2 regions of the Brevibacillus sp. AF8 genome follow, and region 1 is predicted to be linked to the other one. Evidence: riboswitches for the same ligand, from Rfam matches in the RefSeq annotation. Region 1 holds a riboswitch; the other holds the start of a gene.

What was found. Region 1 has a riboswitch for S-adenosylmethionine ahead of KB186_RS21005 (MetQ/NlpA family ABC transporter substrate-binding protein). Riboswitches for the same ligand answer to the same signal wherever they lie in the genome.
Region 2: linked by a shared signal. The riboswitch ahead of metH (methionine synthase) and the one ahead of KB186_RS21005 (MetQ/NlpA family ABC transporter substrate-binding protein) in region 1 are both predicted to bind S-adenosylmethionine.

Annotation. Positions count from the first base shown of each region.
Region 1 covers NZ_JAGQDN010000018.1:90,136-94,447, reverse strand. The annotation lists gene KB186_RS21015 (methionine ABC transporter permease) at 79-741, opposite strand; gene KB186_RS21010 (methionine ABC transporter ATP-binding protein) at 741-1,778, opposite strand; gene KB186_RS21005 (MetQ/NlpA family ABC transporter substrate-binding protein) at 1,821-2,651, opposite strand; SAM riboswitch class I at 2,754-2,856, opposite strand; gene KB186_RS21000 (hypothetical protein) at 3,151-3,657, shown strand; gene KB186_RS20995 (Na-translocating system protein MpsC family protein) at 3,984-4,312, shown strand, end outside.
Region 2 covers NZ_JAGQDN010000002.1:122,835-127,146, forward strand. The annotation lists gene KB186_RS03655 (YcdB/YcdC domain-containing protein) at 1-2,056, shown strand, start outside; gene KB186_RS03660 (YjcZ family sporulation protein) at 2,122-2,229, opposite strand; SAM riboswitch class I at 2,442-2,543, shown strand; gene metH (methionine synthase) at 2,643-4,312, shown strand, end outside.

The DNA.
Region 1 (4,312 bases):
AACGAACTTTCAGTGACGATCAGTCTAAATACCTACAAAAAAGCCCCTGACAAGCGATCTCGTCAGGGGTTCTTCGATTTACGCGCTCTTTTTCAGTTTTCGGGCTGCCCAGTTACCCAACGATTGAATGAGCTGGACCAAGACGACAAGGATAATGACGGTAATGATCATGACTTCGATGTCCCATTGCTGGTAGCCGTAGCGCAAGGCGAGATCGCCCAATCCACCGGCACCGACTGCGCCCGCCATAGCAGTGGCACCGATCAAACCGATGGTCGCAATCGTCAGGCAGAGGACGATGCCAGGTCGTGCTTCACGCAGCATGATGCGAAAAATAATCTGCGTCCGGGATGCGCCCATCGCTTGGTACGCTTCGATCACGCCGCGATCTACGTCATGCAGGGCCGTTTCCATCAGGCGTGAGATGTAAGGTGTCGTATAGACGATGAGCGGCACAATGGCTCCCTCAATCCCAATCGAGGTGCCCACGATCAACTCCGTAAAAGGAATGATCGCAACCATAAGAATAATAAAAGGCAGTGAACGCACAATGTTGATGAGCGTATTCAGGGTGTGATAGATGATCTTGTTCGGGAAAAGGTGATTCGCCTGTGTGATGACCAACAAAATCCCGAGCGGAATCCCGATCAATGTCGCAATGAACAACGAAAACCCGACCATGATGACAGTCTCTTGCAGGGATTGCCCGAATACCGGAATCATTTCAATCAGACGCTCCATTAGCTCCGCACCTCCTCTGGTGACACAATATCTACGCGGTAGACGGATTCCCGCAAGAAGCGAATGCCGTCTTGAATGGGCTGGTCTTCACCAGAAATGTGCAATAGCAAAATGCCGAGCGCCGTTCCCTTAATGGTCGTAATCGAGCCGTACAACAGATTGGTGCTAATCGGAAAGTGTGCGGACAAGGTGCCTAGAACTGGATCGAGAGCGGCATCTCCGCGAAAGGCAACGCGAACAATTTTGGAAACGGGTCCGGTTTCTTTTATCTTGGACAAAATCTCCTGTGGTACCTGATCGTCAAAAACCGTTTTGATAAAATTGCGGGTCGTTTGCTCTTGCGGATTGCTGAACACATCCAGAACAGAGCCTTGCTCGATGACGACACCGTTTTCTATGATAGCTACCTGGTCGCAGATTTTTTTGATGACCTGCATTTCATGTGTAATCAGCACGATAGTCAGGTTAAACTTTCGATTGATGTCGAGCAACAGCTCGAGAATCGATTCGGTCGTCTGCGGGTCGAGAGCGGAAGTCGCTTCGTCGCAGAGCAGGATTTCCGGATCAGTCGCAAGCGCACGAGCGATGCCCACCCGTTGCTTTTGTCCACCGGATAGCTGAGAAGGATAAGCATTTGCTTTATCAGACAAGCCAACCAAGCCGAGAAGGTCTTCTACCTTGCGCTTAATGACATCTTTGGGGACGCGATTCATCCGCAAGATTTCCGCCACATTGTCAAAGACATTATAGGAAGAGAGCAGGTTGAAGTGTTGAAAAATAATCCCGATCTTTTTGCGAGCTTGCCGCAGCTCTTTTTCCTTGAGGGTCAGCATGTTCTGGCCATTGACGATCACAGAACCGCTAGTTGGCTTCTCCAACAGGTTGATGGTACGGAGCAGGGTGCTTTTCCCCGCTCCGCTAAAGCCGATCACCCCGTAGATTTGCCCTTTTTCCACCTGCAGGGATACGCCCTTCAATGCTTTTACCTGCTTGTTTCCTACTTGATACGACTTATGAATATCGGTTAGCTGTATCATAACGAGTTCTCCTTGTTGTTCTTGATGTTCCTGGCGTCGATCTTACCAGGACGGCAGTACAGCTCCTTCAAAACGCTCGTCGATGAATTTTTTCACTTCTTCCGAGCGGTAGATGTCCACCAGCTTTTTGACGGCAGGGTTGTCTTTGTTGGTTTCGTTGACTGCCAAGATGTTCACGTACGGAGAGTCAGCCTTCTCAGCGAAGATCGCGTCTTTTTTCGGAGAGTAGCCAGCTTCCATTGCGAAATTCGTATTAATCGAAGCAACCTCTACGTTATTCAGCGAGCGTGCCAGGAAAGCAGCCTCCAGCTCTTTGAATTGCAAATTTTTCGGATTTTCCACGATGTCCAATGGTGTTGCGTTGTCACCCACGCCATCCTTGAGCTTAATCAAGCCAGCTGCCTGATAGAGCAGCAATGCGCGTGCTCGGTTGGTCGGGTCGTTTTGAATGCCGACAACACCGCCTGCCGGGATATCCTCGACTTTTTTATGCTTGGTGGAGTAAAGACCCATTGGATACGTCACGGTTTTTCCGACCTCGACGATCTTTGTTTTGTGATCCTGATTGAACTTCGCCAAGAACGGAATGGTTTGGAAGCTGTTTACATCGAGATTTCCTTTATCGAGAGCTTGGTTCGGCTGTACGTAATCGTTGAAAACGACGACTTCGACGTCGAGTCCTTTGCCTTTGGCGACTTCTTTTACTTTGTTGAGAATCTCTTCGTGCGGGCCGCCAGTGACGCCGACCTTGAGTGAGGTTTGTTCAGCAGCAGTGCCACCGTTAGCAGGCGCAGCTTCTTGTTTACCACCGCAAGCCGTTACGAGCGATGCAGCGAGCAGCAGTGTAGTGAGCAGTAGACCAGTCTTTTTCATGAAAATACCCCTTTTCTCTGGATGTAAGATGGAAACGAAAAAAGCCTCTTCCGACAGAAGAGGCGAAAACTGCGAGTATGTAAACACACTGCAACAATACCTCTCTTATCTGTCGGAATAAATTCCGCTGGATTTGGCACCATATCGTTTGCGATAGGTTGCCGAGGTGTCATAGGGCCAGTCCCTCAACCTCTCTTCATAAGAGAATGTGCTATGAAATTTTAACGAAAGATAAAATCGCTAATCCTTATTCGAATAGTTGGATTATATCTTGCACCAACGTGGATGTCAAAGTTTTTTTCAAATGAATGTGATATTTGCGAAAAATGTGGTGATTCTACCTTCCTTTCGCATTACTCCTGTACAACCACCAATCGGGCGGGATGAGAGTCTGTCATTTTTTGAATATTTTCCATATTAATTATTGATTTTCCATTTATTGCCATGTAATATACTTAATAGGAAGATAATTCCAAATTACTAGTGATGGAGGATTATTATGAAAAGATCTGTTAAAGGTACAATTGCAGCAGCTCTTTTACTTAGCAGTCTATCTATTGGATCTAGTGCTATGGCATCATCACATGATGCAGTTGTAAAAGAAAAATATCCGGAGAGTCACGTTAAGGTTAATCAGGTTAAATATCCGGATACTTCCGCAAAATCTTTTATGAAGTTATTGGAACCTATGGGATCTGAAAGACCGATTGACGACGTTCCAATTAAGAATGCCAAAACGGATTCCAAAAATTTTAATATTCCAGAGGGCTATGGTTGGGTTAAAGTGTGGGTATATAATAGTGGAACCTACGAGATCAAAGTGTCCGTTACTGATTCATCCGGTAGTCAGAAAATGTTCTTTAGAGTACCACCTTATGGTAATCAAAAATTTGAAATAAGTAGCTCGCCTTGGGGAACTGGTTCGCATACAGTTTCGCTTTCGTCAGATGAGAACATGGAAGGTAAAGTTGCAGTTAAAATAGCACAACACCAGAATGAGCTGTAACACATAACAAAATACCAAAAACGAAAAAACATCTCGGTTCACTGTTTATGGTGAATCGAGATGTTTTTTTTGGCGTTGTACTCGCCTCCAAGTGGGGATAGAAAAATCTGAAATTTAATTTTCTGACAGACCACGAGAGAACTGCCCACCCTGAAAGGGGGGAGGGGCAGAAGGTATCGCATAGTCCCCTGTCCGGTAAATCCCGGTAGATCAATTCACGCAATTATATGAAATTGATCTAAATACGAATATTCTATTGAAGAATCGGGAAATCATTTGTATAATGAGAGCGAATGAACTCTATGCCAGCTATCGCAGGTGATGACATGACTCTCGTGGACTCCAATGAAACCAGAAAAAAGCTGTCTGCCATCTATAATGAGATAGCAAAAGAGTTGTTCGGATTTGGAACGACTTTGCTCCGAGTCACGATTGAAAACCAGATGATTACGTTCCAAGCCAAGCATCGTCGCTCTCCGCGCTCACAAGCGTTGGAAGGAGAAGCGCCGGCCCTCAAGCTCGAAGTCGATTTTCGCATGTCCCTTCTTTATAAGAAGAAACTGAGAGAACGACTGGAAGAAGAGATGGGGTTGCCGTTGGAAGCCGTGCTGAGGGACTATGATGCGCCTACGCAGTGGGCGATCACGAATGTTAT
Region 2 (4,312 bases), on a different contig from region 1:
TGGTTCGCTGGCAGCTTGCTTGGCGGTTACTGCTGTGGGAATGCACCAGCAAGGCTGGTTTCCACAGTTGCCAAATGGCAAAAATGTAACGAATGCGATTGCAACGACTGCTACGGAAACAAATAATAAAGAGGCAAATCAGAACAGTGTAATGGTGTCGGCGGAAGATGCCGTCTTACCATTGAAAAAAGTGATTCCAGCCTTGAGCAAGATGACAATAAGAGTGGATCGTACAAGCTATGGATTCAGTGCACTAACTTTACTGGAAGGGGATACTGCGCGTGCCAATGTTGTCTATGATACACAGACAGGACAAATTGAGAGCTTTACAATAAACGGTGAGCGGAAAGAACAGAAGGAGATAAACTTGCCATCATCCAAGACTGCGGCGAAAGCAGCAAGCGCATTTCTTCAAGCTTTTTTGGGGGAGGAAAGTAAGACCTATCAGCTCGTCGAGACTCAGATCTACACCGACGAGCATATGGTAAAAGGCCCATGGATGAGCGTGAATTATCAACGGATCGAAAACGGCCAGCCCGTTCCGTTCGACGTATTGTCGGTTGGAATTGACGAACGTGAGCAAGTCGCGTTTTTCGGGCGATTGAACAAGAGCGAACAAGCCTTTTTCACCAAGCTGACAGATGCCATGCCCGATTTGAGCCCATCCCTTCTTCTTTTGGATAAAGAAAAGAACCACGATGGCATGTCATTCATTTTGGGGAAAACGAACAAAGAGGGTCATGAAGTTTCTCTTGTGATCACTGGCAATGGTCAAGCATTGGAACATTATAGGCTTCTGTTTAAGGATGAAAAGGAAGCAAAGAGCCAGAAAAGAGCAGAAGGAGCAAAAGCATTGGAGCAAGAGCGACAGTTCCTGAACAAGCTGCTCGGGGCTGATAGCGAGAACTATCGGTTGTTGGACGCCAACCATCCGGGATTGTACCTGAGATACTATAACGGGATGCCGGTGTTGTCTGATGAAATAAGCATCGAAACAACCGACTCTGGCCACCTCGAATATTTCAATAAGGGGCTCGAATCATTTGAGCCGTCGCAGTACCCGGATGTATCGACTGCTGTGTCAGAAGAGGTAGCCATCAAAGAGCTGAGCGAGCATATGAAGCTTCGGTACGTGCAGAATCCGAGAATACAGCCACAATCAAATCAAGGGGATATGTGGCAGCCCATTCTGGAGTACACACCAGCTGTTTCCTTCATGCAAAGAGGACGTGAAGATGGTCAGGAGTGGTATATCGACGCGACCAATGGCAAGATGGTGTATGGAACGGGAGATAACGGGCTTGCTTATGATCAGTTGAATACGAAGGAAGCACATCCGATCGAATCTCCAAAGGAATACGTCAAGGTTCGCTCCAAGGATGAGGCAAAAGCGTTGCTGCAAGCGGAATTCGGCATACAAGTGGATGACTCGACCTATAGAGAGAGTAACCGTGACGGACGCAAGGAATACGTCTGGAATGATAAAAATGACAAGTATATCGGCGTAGAAGTTCTCGCAGAAACAGGCAGTGTCGTCGGGCTGGGGTCACCGCGATCCGATACAGCAGTGACAGTCAAACGCGAGCAAGCGGAAGAGGCTGCACTTGCCTTTCTGCCTAAATACGTTGATCCAGGCATAAAAGAAGTGCAATTGGCGCAAGTCATACAGCCAGACGAAACGAATCCTGTGTCTTCGGGCGAATGGGAATTCAGATATCTCATGAGCAAGGATGGCATTCCAGTACAGGATCGCTGGCCGAAAGCGGCTTATTCAGTAACAGTCGATCCGTCTTCTGGCAAAGTGACAAAGTTCGAAAACTACAGAGAGACGCACGAGTTGGTGGAGCTTCCAGCATCCGACGAGATCGTCTCGAAAGACAAGGCTGTTGAGGCGTATTTACGAGTCATGCCATTAAAGCTGGTCTATTTGAGGAGAGATGTGGATGGGCAAAAATTAGCTCAACCAAAGCTGGCGTATGTGCCGTGGAGTGACGAAAAGCTGGCGTTCAAATATATTACTCTGGATGCTGTGACAGGCAAGATCATCACCAAATAACAAGAAAAAAAGGCTATCCCGAAGCCATTCCTGATGGCTTTTGGGATAGCCTTTTTTACACTTATCTAACAGTCGTCACACGAGCACCCGATAATAACCAACAGGATAAACAGCACGAGCACGATTGCGAAGCAGTCACCGAAGAATCCGTTACCGCAGAAAGATGTACTCATCTTTGTTTCCCCTCCTTTCCGTTATACTCCAGTCTATACACGAATGCCGATATTGGACTGGGCGGATGCCCACTTAGGCAAAAATGGGCGGGTAAGAAGAGAAGCTCAGTAAAAAATAGACAATTCACAATTGACGGGGAGACAAAAGGGGTGTTAAGATACTTGCAAACATTCAAGACATTTCGCAAACCAACTAAATGACAAGTGTACGACTCTTATCCAGAGAGGCAGAGGGACTGGCCTGATGAAGCCTCGGCAACCGGTAAAAATCCGGTGCCAATTCCAGCAAAGCTACGTGCTTTGAAAGATAAGAGGATGTCTCAGGCGTTTTCGTATCTGCTGACAAATCCTCTTCTTTCAAAGAAGAGGATTTTTTTATTTACCCAGATGCAAGGGAGAAAAGGGGCACGTCAATGAAACCAACTTTTCGCGAACAGCTTTCCCGGAAAATTCTGATTCTGGACGGTGCAATGGGCACCATGCTTCAACAGGCGAATCTGACTGCTGATGATTTCGGCGGTGAAGCCTATGATGGCTGTAATGAACTCCTGAACTTGACCAGACCAGATGTGATTCGTTCCATTCACGAGAAATATTTAGAGGCAGGCGCAGACATCGTCGAGACAAATACGTTTGGTGCTGCTTCCATTGTTTTGGCCGAGTACGATGTGCCAGAGAAAGACCTTGAGATCAATATAGCGGCAGCTCGCTTGGCCAGAGAAGCGGTGGATGCCTATTCCACGGAGGAGTGGCCGCGTTTTGTAGCAGGTGCCATGGGACCGACGACCAAAACCCTTTCGTTGACAGGCGGTGTCACCTTCGAAGAACTGATCGAGGCATATTATCGTCAGGCAAAAGGTCTGATTCTCGGCGGCTCCGATGTTCTTCTTTTAGAAACCTCGCAAGATACGTTGAACGTCAAGGCTGGCGGGATCGGGATTCGCAAAGCTTTTGAAGAGCTTGGACAGGAGATCCCCGTGATGCTGTCAGGTACGATTGAGCCGATGGGCACGACGCTGGCGGGCCAAAATATCGAGGCGTTTTACGTCTCCTTGGAGCATATAAAGCCTGTCTCTATAGGTCTGAACTGTGCGACAGGACCTGAGTTCATGCGTGATCATCTGCGGACACTATCAGGAATTGCCCAATGTGCGGTCAGCTGTTATCCGAACGCAGGTTTGCCAGATGAGAACGGTCATTATCATGAAACGCCACAGGGACTTGCCTCGAAAATGCGGGCGTTCGCGGAACAGGGCTGGATAAACGTCGCTGGCGGTTGCTGCGGAACAACGCCTGACCATATTCAAGCGATGGCAGAAGCATTGAAAGACTGCAAGCCGCGCAGTGCTGCTGTAGAACCGCTGAGCGCGGTCTCCGGGATCGAGGTCGTTTACGTCGAAGATGACAATCGTCCCTTGCTCGTAGGGGAGAGGACCAATGTCATCGGTTCCAAAAAATTTCGTGATCTGATTGCAGCTGGTCACTATGAAGAAGCGTCTGATATTGCCCGAGCCCAAGTAAAGCGTGGTGCACATGTCATCGATATATGCTTGGCTGACCCCGACCGTGATGAATACGAAGATATGGAAAAATTCCTACAGTTCATCGTGAAAAAAGTAAAAGCACCGCTCATGATCGACTCGACAGATGCCAAGGTCATGGAGCTGGGACTTCGCTATTCGCAAGGGAAGGCCATTCTCAACTCAATTAACCTGGAAGACGGGTTGGATCGATTTGAGGAAGTGGTTCCGCTTATTCACAAGTTCGGTGCCTCCGTTGTCGTCGGAACGATTGAAGAAGCGGGTATGGCTATCACTCGCGAAAAGAAGCTGGAGGTCGCGCAACGTTCGTATGACATTCTCGTCAACCAGTATGGAATAAAGCCACAGGATATTATTTTTGATCCACTTGTCTTTCCAGTAGGGACAGGGGATGAACAATACATCGGCTCTGCCAAGGAAACCGTAGAAGGCATTCGTTTGATCAAACAGGCAATGCCTGCTTGCAAGACGATCCTGGGTGTCAGTAATGTTTCCTTCGGCTTGCCTCCTGCGGGTCGGGAAGTGCTGAATGCGGTCTTCTT